Regions from separate parts of the Erwinia sp. Eh17-17 genome, predicted to be linked through region 1. Evidence: predicted binding sites of a transcription regulator. Region 1 holds the regulator's gene; each other region holds the start of a gene.
What was found. The regulator PurR, encoded in region 1, represses purine synthesis genes. The targets are predictions, from matches to a motif close to CANGCAAACGTTTGCNTG.
Positions count from the first base shown of each region.

Region 2: purT (formate-dependent phosphoribosylglycinamide formyltransferase) is a predicted target of PurR. The motif match lies at 2,082-2,099, and genes of this name have one in related genera.
Region 3: carA (glutamine-hydrolyzing carbamoyl-phosphate synthase small subunit) is a predicted target of PurR. The motif match lies at 1,297-1,314, and genes of this name have one in related genera.
Region 4: serA (phosphoglycerate dehydrogenase) is a predicted target of PurR. The motif match lies at 2,417-2,434, and genes of this name have one in related genera.

Region 1 covers NZ_JBDFQT010000001.1:1,069,810-1,073,355, reverse strand. The annotation lists gene punC (purine nucleoside transporter PunC) at 1-136, opposite strand, end outside; gene punR (DNA-binding transcriptional activator PunR) at 250-1,182, shown strand; gene purR (HTH-type transcriptional repressor PurR) at 1,179-2,204, opposite strand; gene ABEH87_RS04730 (NlpC/P60 family protein) at 2,625-3,506, opposite strand.
Region 2 covers NZ_JBDFQT010000001.1:601,511-605,056, reverse strand. The annotation lists gene ABEH87_RS02635 (DUF533 domain-containing protein) at 1-626, opposite strand, end outside; gene ABEH87_RS02630 (sugar phosphate isomerase/epimerase family protein) at 826-1,644, shown strand; gene ABEH87_RS02625 (YebG family protein) at 1,696-2,001, opposite strand; gene purT (formate-dependent phosphoribosylglycinamide formyltransferase) at 2,141-3,319, shown strand; gene ABEH87_RS02615 (bifunctional 4-hydroxy-2-oxoglutarate aldolase/2-dehydro-3-deoxy-phosphogluconate aldolase) at 3,355-3,546, opposite strand, start outside.
Region 3 covers NZ_JBDFQT010000003.1:194,537-198,082, reverse strand. The annotation lists gene dapB (4-hydroxy-tetrahydrodipicolinate reductase) at 247-1,068, shown strand; gene carA (glutamine-hydrolyzing carbamoyl-phosphate synthase small subunit) at 1,538-2,674, shown strand; gene carB (carbamoyl-phosphate synthase large subunit) at 2,693-3,546, shown strand, end outside.
Region 4 covers NZ_JBDFQT010000007.1:81,268-84,813, reverse strand. The annotation lists gene zapA (cell division protein ZapA) at 1-22, shown strand, start outside; RNA gene ssrS (6S RNA) at 64-248, shown strand; gene ABEH87_RS17120 (5-formyltetrahydrofolate cyclo-ligase) at 340-927, shown strand; gene serA (phosphoglycerate dehydrogenase) at 1,031-2,269, opposite strand; gene rpiA (ribose-5-phosphate isomerase RpiA) at 2,617-3,276, opposite strand; gene ABEH87_RS17105 (LysR family transcriptional regulator ArgP) at 3,482-3,546, shown strand, end outside.

The DNA of each region.
Region 1 (3,546 bases):
GGCTGGCGCTGATCGCCCCGGCTTCAGTCTGCAGGTCCTGTTGCATGACGCCAAATGCAGGAAGGTACATATCGGTAGCAAGGAAACCCAGCATGCTGAGTAGCGCCAGGTAAAGCATAAAACCTTTGGAACGCATGATTTTTAACTCTTATTAGACAATTTTTTCACCCGCGCAGTGTAATCGCGTGTTCACTGCGCTGTGAAACGCTATTATTCGTGTATTGCGTTGAAAAAATTTGAAGGCAGGTTATGTGGTCTGAATATTCTCTTGAAGTGGTCGATGCGGTCGCCAGAACCGGCAGTTTTACTGCGGCAGCTGCAGAGCTTCATCGCGTACCTTCCGCGGTGAGTTACACCGTACGCCAGCTGGAAGAGTGGCTGGCGGTCAGCCTCTTTGAGCGTCGTCACCGGGATGTGGTGCTGACGGAGGCTGGCCGCGTTTTCAGTGAAGAAGGGCGCGCTGTTATCAAAAAAATGCTTGCCACCCGTACGCGCTGTCAGCAGGTGGCCAATGGCTGGCGCGGGCAGATTAATATTGCGGTAGACAGGATCGTGCGGCCGGCACGTACCCGGCAGCTGGTGGTCGATTTTTACCGGCATTTTCCCGATATGGAACTCCATATCATGCCGGAAGTGTTCAACGGCGTGTGGGATGCGCTGGCCGATGGCCGTGTGGACGTGGCGATTGGCGCCACCCAGGCGATACCGGTGAGAGGGCGCTTTGCTTTTCGTGATATGGGTAGCCTGAACTGGCGCTGTGTGGTGCAGGCACAACATCCGCTGCTTGGTCACCGCGGTGCGCTGAGCGAAGCCCTGATCCGCGAATGGCCCTCGCTGGTGCTGGAAGATACGTCACGAGCACTGCCGAAGCGTACCACCTGGACGCTGGATAATCAGCGGCGGCTGGTGGTGCCTGACTGGGACAGCGCGTTTGACTGCCTGCGCGCCGGGCTCTGTGTCGGGATGGTGCCGGGCCATTACGCCCAGCCGGGATTACAACAGCAGGAACTGGCTGAGCTGACGCTGGCATCGCCTTTTCCCGACAGTCCCTGCTACCTGAGCTGGTCAGAGCAGAGCGCCTCTCCGGCGCTGAACTGGCTGCTGGAATACCTGGGCAGCACCGAGACGCTGAACGCCGAATGGCTGAGTGAGCAGCCCGACCCGCAGCCGGTCAGCGCTTAACGGCGATAGTCGCGGAAAGGACCATCTGCCACCGAGCGGCGTTCAATCAGTGAGGGATGAACCTCGATGGTCTGCTGCTCTTCGCGTTTACTGGTGATGCGGTCCAGCAGCATGTCAAAGGCGGTTTCACCCAGGCGCTCTTTCGGCTGATGTACCGTAGTCAGCGCCGGGGTGAAGTAACGGGCGTTGCGCACGTTATCATAACCGATCACCGAAATGTCCTGCGGGACGCGCAATCCCATCTCGTCGGCGGCGCAAATCGCCCCCATCGCCATAATATCGCCGCCGCAGAAGATCGCCGTTGGACGCTGTTTCTGCGACAAAATCTGCTGCATAGCGCGATAGCCTGACTCCGGTTCGAAGTCGCCCTGCACCAGCCACTCTTCGCGCAGAGTGATCCCGGCTTCTGCCAGCGCTTTCAGAAAGCCAGCGTGGCGGCCGCCGCCGGTATTGCGCTCCAGCTGACCGGGGATAGCACCGATATCCCGGTGCCCGCGTTCAATCAGATAGCGGCCAGCCAGATAGCCGCCTTCAAAGGCATTATCCAGCACGGTATCGGTAAAATCGCCGCGCGACTCATTCCAGTCCATCACCACCATCGGGATGTTGCGGTTCTCTTCCAGCATGGCTATCAAGGTGTCCGGATATTCAGAGCACATCACCAGCAGCCCATCAACGCGCTTCTGCGCCATCATTGACAGATATGCCTGCTGTTTTTGCAGGTCATTGTGCGCATTGCCCAGAATCAGCGTATAGCCTTGAGCGAAGCAGCGGTTTTCCACGGCTTCAATGATCTCGGCAAAGTAGGGCGCTTCACTGGAAGTTGCCAACAGGCCAATGGTTTTGGTGTGGTTGACCTTAAGACTGCGGGCCACGGCGCTGGGAGAATAATGCAATTCTTTGATGGCCACCCACACCGCTTCTCGCGTCTCTTCGGCCACAAAGCGCGTTTTATTGATCACGTGCGACACGGTGGTGGTGGACACGCCGGCGCGCTTTGCCACATCCTTAATTGTTGCCATTAAAATCGTACTCCTGGTGTTATCGTAACAACTTGATAACTAGTTGGTTAAACGTTTGCCTGGATACAGCTATTCCTGCCCGACAAGAGTCATTTTGGGTGCTGTCTCAAAGGGTCGGGAAGGGGATGAATCGTCCGTAGAGTGACATGCAGTGCTGACTAAAACGGTTTGCGCTGCCTGTTGCGCAACGCAAGGAGAGAATTCTAACAAGGCTGCGCGCAGAAAACGAGATTTTTACGGGTAACTGTGGGAAAATCTGTAGGCTTACTAATGACAAGGTTATTAAGGAGAGAAAATGAATACTGATATGAAAATGACAGCGCTGGCGGTGGTGGGTTCACTGCTATTGATTATGGCGTTCAGTTTTACGGCTGTCATGCATTAAGCATGTGCTGCACGGGAGGGGGTAACCCTTCCCGTTTAGCGAATGGTTTTAGGCGTCATTACCCTGCGCGCGCCAATGTAATGTTCCTGCCAGTAGTCTTCACTCAGCGCACTAACCTGAATATCTTTACCGGTGCGCGGTGACTGAATAAATTTCCCCCCGCCAAGATAAACACCCACGTGGTCTGCTGTGCCACGACCGTTAATTCTGAAGAATACCAGGTCGCCTTTCTCTAACTGGTCGCGCTTAATCGAAGCGGCATCGCGCAGGTGATACATTTCATTAGCTGTGCGTGGGATCTTAAATTTCACCAGATCTTTGTAGGCGTACCATACCAGGCCACTGCAGTCGAAGCCGGTTTTGGGTGAGGTTCCGCCCCACTGATAGGGCTTACCTAACTGACCCATTAACTTGTTCATCGCCGTTTCACGAGCTTTCTGATAACGCGCACGGTGCGCTTTGCTCAGCTTCAGCGGTGCTGTCAGCTCGTCATTCTCACGTACTGTGCCTTTGGCCGTTGCGCGCTGACGACCATAGTGTTTTTTCTCCGCTTTCTTACTGGCGGCGATTTTTTTGCTCAGTGATTTTTTGCTTAATTTCGCAGTGCGCAGGGGCTCGGCAGTGGTTTTCTTTTTTTCTTTAAGAAGGGTCTTTTTGGCCTGAGCCACACGTGCCGCTTTAGTCGATTCTCTTTTAACGGGCAGCGCCGCTTCCCTGGCTTTTTTAGTCGCCGGAGTTTTTACTTTTTTGGTGGCGGTGGTTTTTACCGGGCGGCGCTTACGGCGTTCATCTTCGCGTGCCGTGTTACCGTCAGCCTTTTGCTGATTGGCATTAATAGGGGTATGTGGCGATGCGTGCGCCATATTGAAGAACAACTGGGTGAAAGCCAGTATGCAGAGCGTGATGAGTAAACGCATTGTTCCCATTAACAGTTTGTGCGCTGCAAAACAGGGCAGC
Region 2 (3,546 bases), 470 kb from region 1:
CGAATATCACTTTCGATTGACTGACGCACATCAACAGGGATTTTCAGCGCATCGCCCAGCGCCTGCAGGTAGCTGCGCTCCATAAAGTGATCGACATCGATCACCAGGTTACTGAGGAAATAGACCTCAAGCGCTTCTTCTTCGTTCCTGACGTCAGCCGCCAGTTTCTGCGGATCCAGAGGGGAGTCGATAGCACGCTGCACCAGCTGCTCACCCTGTGTTCCCAGGCCAGACTGACGGAGATGTTCATCAATCGCTTTTCGCTCATCGCTATCGATATGACCGTCACTTTTGGCGGCAAACACCAGCGCTTCAATCAGGCGCTCAGCGCGGCGATCGACCGATGAACTCTGCTGACCAAACTGTGGCTGGTCCTGATGGGTTTCGCTGACGCGCTGTTTGTATTTATTCCACAGCAAAGCGCCTGCTGCGGCACCGCCGCCGATGATGACCGCATTCTTTCCGTATTTCATCAGCAGGTTGCGCGAAGATTTGCTGGCAATCAGCAACCCTGCCAGGCCACCCAGCGCGCCGGGCGCCAGCATCTTACTCAGCCCTTCTCCGCCAGCAGAGGATTTACCCGCCTTACCTAATACCGTCTGAATCTGTTGCAGCCAGTTGCTCATAGTCGACCCTTGTTTGCCAGAAAACACCACAATAGAGCAGCCCGCGTCAGGAAACGTCAAATGGTGCAAAGGCTGTAAAATTTCAGCGCCCTGGACAGCCGATTGTACAGAGCTTATCCGCTCAGCCGCAGAGAGTTTGTCGGAACACAGCGAGAGATCTACCCTGAAAAGGCAATACCGCAGAAGAGGAACGCGACGAATGACATTTTTATCAAACCCCCTGTTTATCAATACTGTCCTGCTCGGCGGCAGCAGTGAAGAGAAGCTGCGCGCCGCAGCGGCGGCGGGATTTAACCAGGTGGAGCTGTGGCAACAGGATGTGAGCAACGCCGGTGGCGACGCCGCCGCGCTGGCAGAGCTGTGCCGGCAGCTGTCGCTGGGGCTGACGGATTATCAGGTATTGCTGGACTTTGATGGCGCGCCGGACGCCCGGCGCGGGGATAAGCGGCGTGAAGCGTTAGACATGATGAAAACCGCACAGCGCCTTGGGGCCTCTACCCTGCTGGTACCGGCCTCTACCGATGCGCAATGCTGTGAAGCGCGTATCGACGACGATTTACGCTGGCTGACTGAACAGGCGGCCGGGCATAATCTGCGCATCGCGTATGAGGCCATGGCCTGGAGTACCCATGTCAGCCACACCGCAGCAGCGTGGCAGCGTATTCAGCAGATCGACGCGCCCAATCTTGGGCTGGTAGTGGATGCGTTTCATATCTTTGTGCGCCGGAGAACGCTGGCTGACCTGGAAGGCATTCCCGCAGAGAAGATTTTTCTGGTGCAGCTGTCAGACCTGGACTGTCAGCCGGATGCACAGCATCTGGTCGAAACCGCCCGTCATCACCGCCTGTTACCGGGCGAGGGCCACTATCCACTGCGGGCGTTGCTACAGCATTTAGCACAGATCGGATATCAGGGACCGCTGGGGATGGAGGTGTTTAACGATCAACGCCACGCTGCCGATCCGTTCGCAACGGCAGAGGCAGCAATGGCGTCGCTACGCGGTGTGCTGAATAAATGATGACTGAAAGGCTGGCCAGGAATTCATGGCCAGCCAAAACAGTGAATAAGATCAGGCGGATTTAACTGCGCGCAGTTTGCCTTCGACATTCTCTTCGCTGTCATCAGCGGGGGTGTTCTCTTCCGGCAGCTTGCCGCTGCGCAGGATCTGCTGCAGAGCCTCTTTATTTTCCGCCATAAACATCCCCAGCGCTTCACCCTGCTGCTCTTCCACTTCCAGCGGGCTGGCGATCAGCCAGTCAGCAAAAACCTCTGCCAGGTCGAGCATTTTGTCGTAAGCATCCGCTTCTTTTTTGCTGGCAAATGTCATCTTTTCCTCACCTTTTCTGACGACAACGTATTTGATTTCAACAGCCATGATTTCGTTCCTTTTTAACTGTATTTTTATACAGTATATCAGCGCTGCTTTTTTGACTCAAGAATAAACTGCGGGATGATCGCGCAAACGTTTTCGTTTATACTGCGCCCGATTTTTTCACTCCATTCAGGTAGAGATTATGACAACTCTTGGAACTGCGCTGCGCCCTAATGCAACCCGTGTAATGCTGTTAGGTTCAGGTGAACTGGGCAAAGAAGTGGCGCTGGAATGCCAGCGTCTTGGTGTGGAAGTAATTGCCGTGGATCGCTACGCCGATGCCCCCGCGATGCACGTTGCCCACCGCAGCCATGTGATCAATATGCTGGATGGTGCTGCCCTGGCTGCCGTGGTGGCGCTGGAAAAACCGGATTTTGTCGTGCCGGAAATTGAAGCTATCGCCACCGATATGCTGATCGAACTGGAGAAGCAGGGCCAGCACGTGGTTCCCACCGCGCGCGCGGCGAAACTGACCATGAACCGCGAAGGTATCCGCCGTCTGGCCGCAGAAGAACTGGCGCTGCCCACCTCTACCTATCGCTTTGCCGACAGCCACGAAGCCTTCCTCACCGCTGCGGATGAGATCGGCTTTCCCTGCATCGTCAAACCGGTCATGAGCTCTTCCGGCAAAGGGCAGAGCTTTATTCGTGAAGCCGCACAGCTGGACGCGGCGTGGGAATATGCCCAACAGGGTGGCCGTGCAGGTGCCGGTCGGGTGATCGTTGAAGGTGTGGTGAAGTTCGATTTCGAAATCACCCTGCTGACCATCAGTGCGGTGGACGGTATCCACTTCTGTGCGCCGATTGGCCATCGTCAGGAAGACGGCGACTATCGTGAATCGTGGCAGCCACAGCAGATGAGCGATCTCGCCCTGCAGAGTGCGCAGGAGATTGCGCGCGACGTGGTGAACGCGCTGGGTGGCCGGGGTCTGTTTGGCGTTGAGCTGTTTGTCTGTGGTGATGACGTGGTGTTTAGCGAAGTCTCACCGCGCCCGCACGACACCGGGATGGTGACGCTGATCTCTCAGGACCTGTCAGAGTTTGCCCTGCACGTTCGGGCTTTTCTCGGCCTGCCGGTTGGCGGTATCCGTCAGTACGGCCCGGCTGCTTCGGCGGTGATCCTGCCAGAGTTGGACAGCAGCAACGTGCAGTTTGCCAATCTCTCTGCCGCACTGGGTGCGGGGTTACAGCTGCGCCTGTTCGGTAAGCCAGAGATTCAGGGCAAGCGCCGCCTGGGCGTGGCGCTTGCAACCGGCAGCGATATTGACGATGCGGTACAGCGCGCCATTCATGCCGCTGCCAGCGTAAACGTCAGCGGTTAACCGGCCATGGGGCGGCTTTGCACCGCCCCTCAATATCAGCGTGCCCCTGCGACGGCTTCCTGCGCCAGGCGGGTGATACGATCGTAGTCCCCCGCTTCCAGTGCGTCTGCCGGCACCAGCCACGATCCGCCAATACACAACACGCTTTTCAGCGCCAGATAGTCACGGTAGTTAGCGGGCGATATGCCCCCCGTCGGGCAAAAACGCACCTGAGGGAAAGGTCCGCC
Region 3 (3,546 bases), on a different contig from region 1:
TCATGAAGACCATTTTTTCCGGTCGCCCCGTGCCACAGATGTGCACCAGCCGTCATCAAGACCCTTTTCCCACTCACCCTCAGCCCATTTTCCCTTCCCCAATCCTGACCAAATCTGTTTTACTGATAATCCTCACGCGCTGGCGTAAAATTCTTATTATCTGGTTTTAGTTGTGGCGCAGAAGTTAACCGCTGGTTAATCTGTATGCGCTGTGCATGCATAGAAATCTGTCAGGAATGAATAATTATGAGTAATGCAGAAATCCGTATCGCCATTGTGGGAGCCGCAGGGCGTATGGGACGTCAGCTGATTCAGGCAACTGTTCAGGCTGAAGGGGCGCGCCTGGGCGCAGCGATTGTGCGTAAAGGTTCATCGCTGGCAGGGACTGATGCCGGTGAGCTCGCGGGGTGCGGCGCGCTGGGTATCAACGTCAGCGACAGTCTGGATGCTGTGGTCAATGACTTCGACGTGCTGATCGACTTTACCCGTCCGGAAGGGACGCTGCACTATCTGGAATTTTGCCGTCAGCATAAAAAAACCATGGTGATCGGCACCACCGGCTTTGACGATGCGGGTAAAGCGGCCATCCAATCCGCCGCAGAAGAGATCGGCATCGTATTTGCCGCCAACTTCAGCGTTGGCGTCAACCTGATGCTGAAGCTGCTGGAAAAAGCCGCCAAAGTGATGGGCGACTATGCGGATATCGAAATTATCGAAGCGCATCATCGTCATAAGGTGGATGCGCCTTCAGGTACGGCGCTGGCAATGGGGGAGGCCATTGCGGGGGCAATGAACTGGAACCTGAATGAGCATGCGGTCTATGCCCGTGAAGGTTACACCGGCGAGCGTGAAGCGCAGACCATCGGTTTTGCCACAGTACGTGCCGGAGACATTATCGGTGAGCACACCGCGATGTTTGCAGATGTGGGCGAACGTGTAGAGATAACCCATAAGGCTTCAAGCCGTATGACCTTCGCCAGTGGCGCAGTTCGTGCTGCAATATGGTTAAAGGCGCATAAATCAGGTCTTTATGATATGCGCAGCGTCCTGAATCTTGATGATTTGTAAGTGTTGTGTACCATCGTGATGTGGTTATTTCAATCATAACGTTTTGATTGGTTGGGCAATAATTTTATTGCCCTTTTTATTTTGTGATAAACAGCGTCTTCATTAATATTTTTCTTTGTATTTGTTATAAGTGATGTTTTCAGCTATGTAATTGTGTGGCTGAATGCGAATTTTGACCATTTGGTCCACTTTTCTACTCCCTTTACCTTAAATTTATGCTCACAAGGTCAGGCAACCGTTTTTATCGCCAGGATATGTGGTTGTTTCAGGGTAAATCTTCCGGTTTTACGTTCAGTTAGCTAAAAAGTGCAGAAAAAGCGCCTCGCAGGGTAGACAATCGCGGGGGCTATCATTAGAATGCGCGCAATTTGCCAAAAACTGAGCAGTCAGGCAGTTTTTGCATTGATTTTAGGGTCATTCCTGAATTAATATGCAGATATTGTGACTGTTTATTCCCCTGGAGGATGTTTTGATTAAGTCAGCGCTATTGGTTCTGGAAGACGGAACCCAATTCCACGGTCGGGCCATCGGGGCAACCGGGTCGGCAGTGGGAGAAGTTGTTTTCAACACTTCAATGACCGGTTATCAAGAAATCCTCACTGATCCTTCCTATTCCCGCCAGATCGTTACTCTCACTTATCCCCATATCGGCAATGTCGGCACCAACGCCGCTGACCAAGAATCGTCTCAGGTACACGCACAGGGTTTAGTTATTCGTGACCTGCCGCTGATTGCCAGCAACTACCGCAATGAAGAAGGGCTGTCAGACTATCTGACGCGCCACAACATTGTCGCTATTGCCGATATCGATACACGTAAGCTGACGCGTCTGCTGCGTGAAAAAGGGGCACAGAACGGCTGCATTATCGCCGGAGACGCACTGGACGCCGCAGATGCACTGGCAAAAGCCAAAGCCTTCCCTGGCCTGAAGGGGATGGACCTGGCGAAAGAAGTGACGACGCCGGAGTCTTATCAATGGCAGCAGGGCAGCTGGACGCTGGAAGGTGACCTGCCAGCGCCGGCAGCGGATGCTGACCTGCCATTCCACGTGGTGGCTTATGACTACGGTGTGAAACGCAATATCCTGCGTATGCTGGTGGATCGCGGCTGCCGCCTGACGGTTGTACCGGCGCAGACCTCTGCAGAAGAGGTCCTGAAGCTGAATCCGGATGGCGTGTTCCTCTCTAACGGACCGGGCGACCCGGAGCCGTGTGACTACGCGATTACCGCGATTAAACGCCTGCTGGAAACCAACACCCCGGTATTTGGTATCTGTCTGGGCCATCAGCTGCTGGCGCTGGCCAGCGGGGCAAAAACCGTGAAGATGAAGCTGGGCCACCACGGTGGCAACCACCCGGTGAAAGATCACGACAATAACACCGTGATGATCACCGCCCAGAACCACGGTTTTGCCGTTGATGACGGCAACCTGCCAGCCTGTCTGCGCGTGACTCATACTTCGCTGTTTGACCACACGGTACAGGGCATCCACCGCACCGATAAAGCCGCCTTCAGCTTCCAGGGGCACCCGGAAGCGAGCCCTGGCCCGCACGATGCCGCCCCGTTGTTCGATCACTTTATCGAACTGATTAAAGCCGCGAAATAAGATCGGGAGAGAAAGAAAATGCCAAAACGTACAGACATAAAAAGTATCCTGATCCTTGGTGCTGGCCCGATTGTCATCGGCCAGGCCTGTGAATTCGATTACTCCGGTGCGCAGGCGTGTAAAGCACTGCGTGAAGAGGGTTACCGCGTTATCCTGGTGAACTCTAACCCGGCAACCATTATGACCGACCCGGACATGGCCGATGCCACCTATATCGAGCCGATTAACTGGGAAGTGGTGCGCAAAATTATCGAGAAGGAGCGCCCGGATGCGGTGCTGCCAACGATGGGTGGCCAGACGGCGCTGAACTGTGCGCTGGAGCTGGAACGTCAGGGCGTGCTGGCTGAGTTTGGCGTCACGATGATCGGTGCCACCGCCGATGCCATTGATAAAGCCGAAGACCGCCGCCGTTTCGACGTGGCGATGAAGAAAATCGGCCTTGATACCGCACGTTCCGGTATCGCACATACCATGGAAGAAGCGCTGGCGGTTGCGGCCGACGTCGGCTTCCCGTGCATCATTCGTCCATCCTTTACCATGGGCGGCACCGGCGGCGGCATCGCTTACAACCGTGAAGAGTTCGAAGAGATCTGCGAACGCGGTCTCGACCTGTCGCCAACCAATGAGCTGCTGATTGACGAGTCGCTGATTGGCTGGAAAGAGTACGAGATGGAAGTGGTGCGTGATAAAAACGACAACTGCATCATCGTCTGCTCGATTGAAAACTTTGATGCTATGGGCATTCACACCGGTGACTCCATTACCGTTGCGCCAGCGCAGACGCTGACCGACAAAGAGTACCAGATCATGCGTAACGCCTCGCTGGCGGTGCTGCGTGAAATCGGCGTGGAAACCGGGGGATCTAACGTGCA
Region 4 (3,546 bases), on a different contig from region 1:
TACCGGTGCGAAGTTCGAATAACACTTTAGCGTTACCTGTGATAGAGTGACGGTGAAGTAAAAAATTCTCTGAGATGTTTGCAAGCGGGCCCGTCCCCTGAGCCGATAATTAATACCAAACAGAGTGTGACGCTCTGTAACCTGTGCGCAAGCTCGGTTCGTCCGAGAAGCCTGATGGTTACGACGGCATACTCACCTTGAACCATGGGTTCAAGGGTTACAGCCTGCGGCGGCATCTCGGAGATTCCCACCTTTTTTGCAGTTCCCCCTTTTCTGGCATTTACATTCCCTGCACCAACCGACAATCTGACAAAACCGTTCTGATAAGAGTTGCCCGCTATGAACCTTAATCTTCGCGATCGCCAGGATATCCGTACCCATGTGCGCCATCTGCGGCGTGAACTCAGCGACGATCAACAGCAGCGTGCTGCCGTGCAGGTCGCCGACCATGCCCTGAATTTTGCCCCTCTCAAGCAGGCGAAGAACATTGCCCTGTTTCTGTCGGTGGATGGTGAGATCAATACCCGTCCGTTAATTGCCAAACTGTGGCAGCGTAAGCAGCGAGTGTACCTCCCGGTGCTGCACCCTTTCTCGCCCGGCCAACTGCTGTTCCTGCGTTACGATGAACAGACCGAGCTGCGGACCAACCGCCTGCGTATCCCGGAGCCACCGCTGGATATTCGTCATCTTGTGCCGTTAAGCGAGCTTGACGTGCTGATGGTGCCGCTGGTGGCGTTTGATGCCGATGGACAGCGCCTGGGAATGGGGGGCGGGTTTTACGACCGCACGTTGCAGAACTGGCAGCAGCATGGATTCCTGCCGGTGGGGCTGGCGCATGACTGTCAGCAGGTGGAACGTCTGCCAGTGGCAGAGTGGGATGTCCCGTTACCCGCACTGATTACACCGTCAAAGATTTGGCAGTGGTGATTTAAATGCAAAAAGGGCCGACCTTCTGTTCCGGTCGGCCATGATGTGCAGGGACCGACCGGATATTGTAGGGGCTGACCTTCTTTTTCGGTCAGCCCGTGTTTCAATACAATAAACGCGCGCGGATGGTGCCCGGAATGGCTTTCATCAGCTGCAGCGCTTTATCCGCCACATCCTGCGGTGCGTCAACGTCGATCACCACATAGCCCATCTGCGGTGTGGTTTGCAGATACTGTGCGGAGATATTGATGCCCTGGTCGGCAAAAATCAGGTTGATGGCCGTCAGCACGCCGGGACGGTTTTCATGGATGTGCATCAGACGGCTGGCGTTCGCACCGTGCATCGGCAGCGAGGCTTCAGGGAAGTTAACCGCAGACAGCGTGGAACCGTTGTCCGAGTACTTCGCCAGCTTGCCCGCCACTTCAATCCCGATGTTCTCCTGCGCTTCCTGCGTGGAGCCACCAATGTGTGGCGTCAGGATCACGTTGTCGAACTCACACAGCGGTGAATTAAACGGATCGCTGTTGGTCGCCGGTTCTTCCGGGAATACGTCAATCGCCGCACCCGCCAGGTGTTTGGTCGCCAGCACGTGGCACAGCGCCGGAATATCAACCACGGTGCCGCGCGAGGCGTTAATCAGCAGCGCGCCCGGCTTCATCAACGCCAGCTCTTCCGGCCCCATCATATTCTGGGTCGACTGTGTTTCCGGCACGTGCAGGCTCACCACATCGCTCATATTCAGCAGGTCGGACAGATGCTGAACCTGAGTAGCGTTACCCAGCGGCAGTTTGCTTTCAATATCGTAGAAGAACACATGCATGCCCAGGCTTTCAGCCAGCACGCCCAGCTGCATACCGATATGACCGTAACCGATGATACCCAGCTTTTTACCGCGCGCTTCATAGGAACCCACCGCCAGTTTATGCCACTGACCGCGATGCGCTTTAGCGTTAGCCGCCGGAACACCACGCAGCATCAGCAGCAGCTCACCGATAACCAGCTCAGCAACGGATCGGGTATTGGAGAAGGGTGCGTTAAACACCGGAATACCACGTTTCGCGGCCGCATTCAGATCAACCTGATTGGTCCCGATGCAGAAGCAACCTACGGCAACCAGTTTTTCTGCCGCAGCGAAGATCTCTTCGGTAAGGTGAGTGCGCGAACGCAAACCAATGAAGTGCGCATCGCGAATGGATTCTTTCAGTGCTTCGCTATCCAGTGCGCCCTTGTGAAATTCGATGTTGGTGTAGCCCGCAGAGCGCAGATTATCTACTGCACTCTGGTGAACGCCTTCCACCAGCAGGAATTTAATCTTGTCTTTCTCCAGTGATACTTTTGCCATTTCCCGACCCTATTTAGCAGACTTCAGATGTGGCTTGATCCCCGCATTGTTTCCCGTTTACAGGCGCAATGTCAGCCTGCTGAGAAGAGAAACCCGCAGGGATATAAGATAGCCTTCTGTCAAAATAACAAAATTTACGCAAGCAGCAATACAAACGATTGCCTGGCCGTCAGCACGGCAAGCCCGTCAGTCAGAACATTACGATAGAAAATCGTGGCGCAGCGCGAACCACCAGGAGGAACGCGCTAAAGGCAGCCTCTGTGTGACATAAGTCACTAAATTCTGCCTGCAAAAGAAAAGATGTTTTTTAGATAAAAATAACCTGCACCGCACTCACGCCGGGTAGATCATTTTTGAATGGTTTGCACACCGTCGGCCGTACCAATCAATGCAACATCCGCGCAGCGGGCAGCAAACAGCCCCACGGTTACCACGCCAGGCAGAGCGTTAATCGCCGCTTCCAGTCGTGTCGGGTCAATGATTTTAAGATTATGAACGTCGAGAATAATGTTGCCGTTGTCGGTGACGACATTCTGACGGTACTCCGGCTGTCCACCCAGCTTCACCAGCTCACGGGCAACATAGGAGCGCGCCATCGGGATCACTTCGACCGGCAGAGGGAAGCGCCCCAGCACATCCACCTGCTTGGATGCATCGGCAATACAGATAAAGCGGTCGGCGACGGCAGCAATAATCTTTTCACGCGTCAGTGCGGCACCGCCGCCTTTGATCATCTGCATCTGGCCGTTGATCTCGTCAGCCCCGTCAACATAGACCGACAGCTCGTCGATTTCGTTAAGGTCGAATACGTGAATGCCGTAGCCCTTCAGTTTAGCCGTGGAGGCTTCCGAACTGGACACCGCACCTTCGATCTGATGTTTGATGGAGGCGAGAGCATCAATAAAGTGGGCGGCGGTCGAACCGGTACCCACGCCAACGATGGTACCCGGCGTGACGTAATCAAGTGCTGCCCAGCCAACGGCTTTTTTCAGTTCATCCTGCGTCATGATATGTTTAAAACCTGTGCTGCCACTGTGTGCGCGTAGTATAAAGCAAGGCTGTGAAAAAAAGCTGCACTGCGCGGCATTTGATTGGCAGGATTGGAACACAGCCCACAAAGTGGTTGATTCATAAAGTGAGGTTAGCACGGCGCAAAATGCATAAAATATGGCATAGTGCATCTACCACACCTGAAAGAGAGTATTAAGACTCATGAAACGCCCGGATTATCGAACGCTTCAGGCGCTGGATGCAGTGATTCGCGAGCGCGGCTTTGA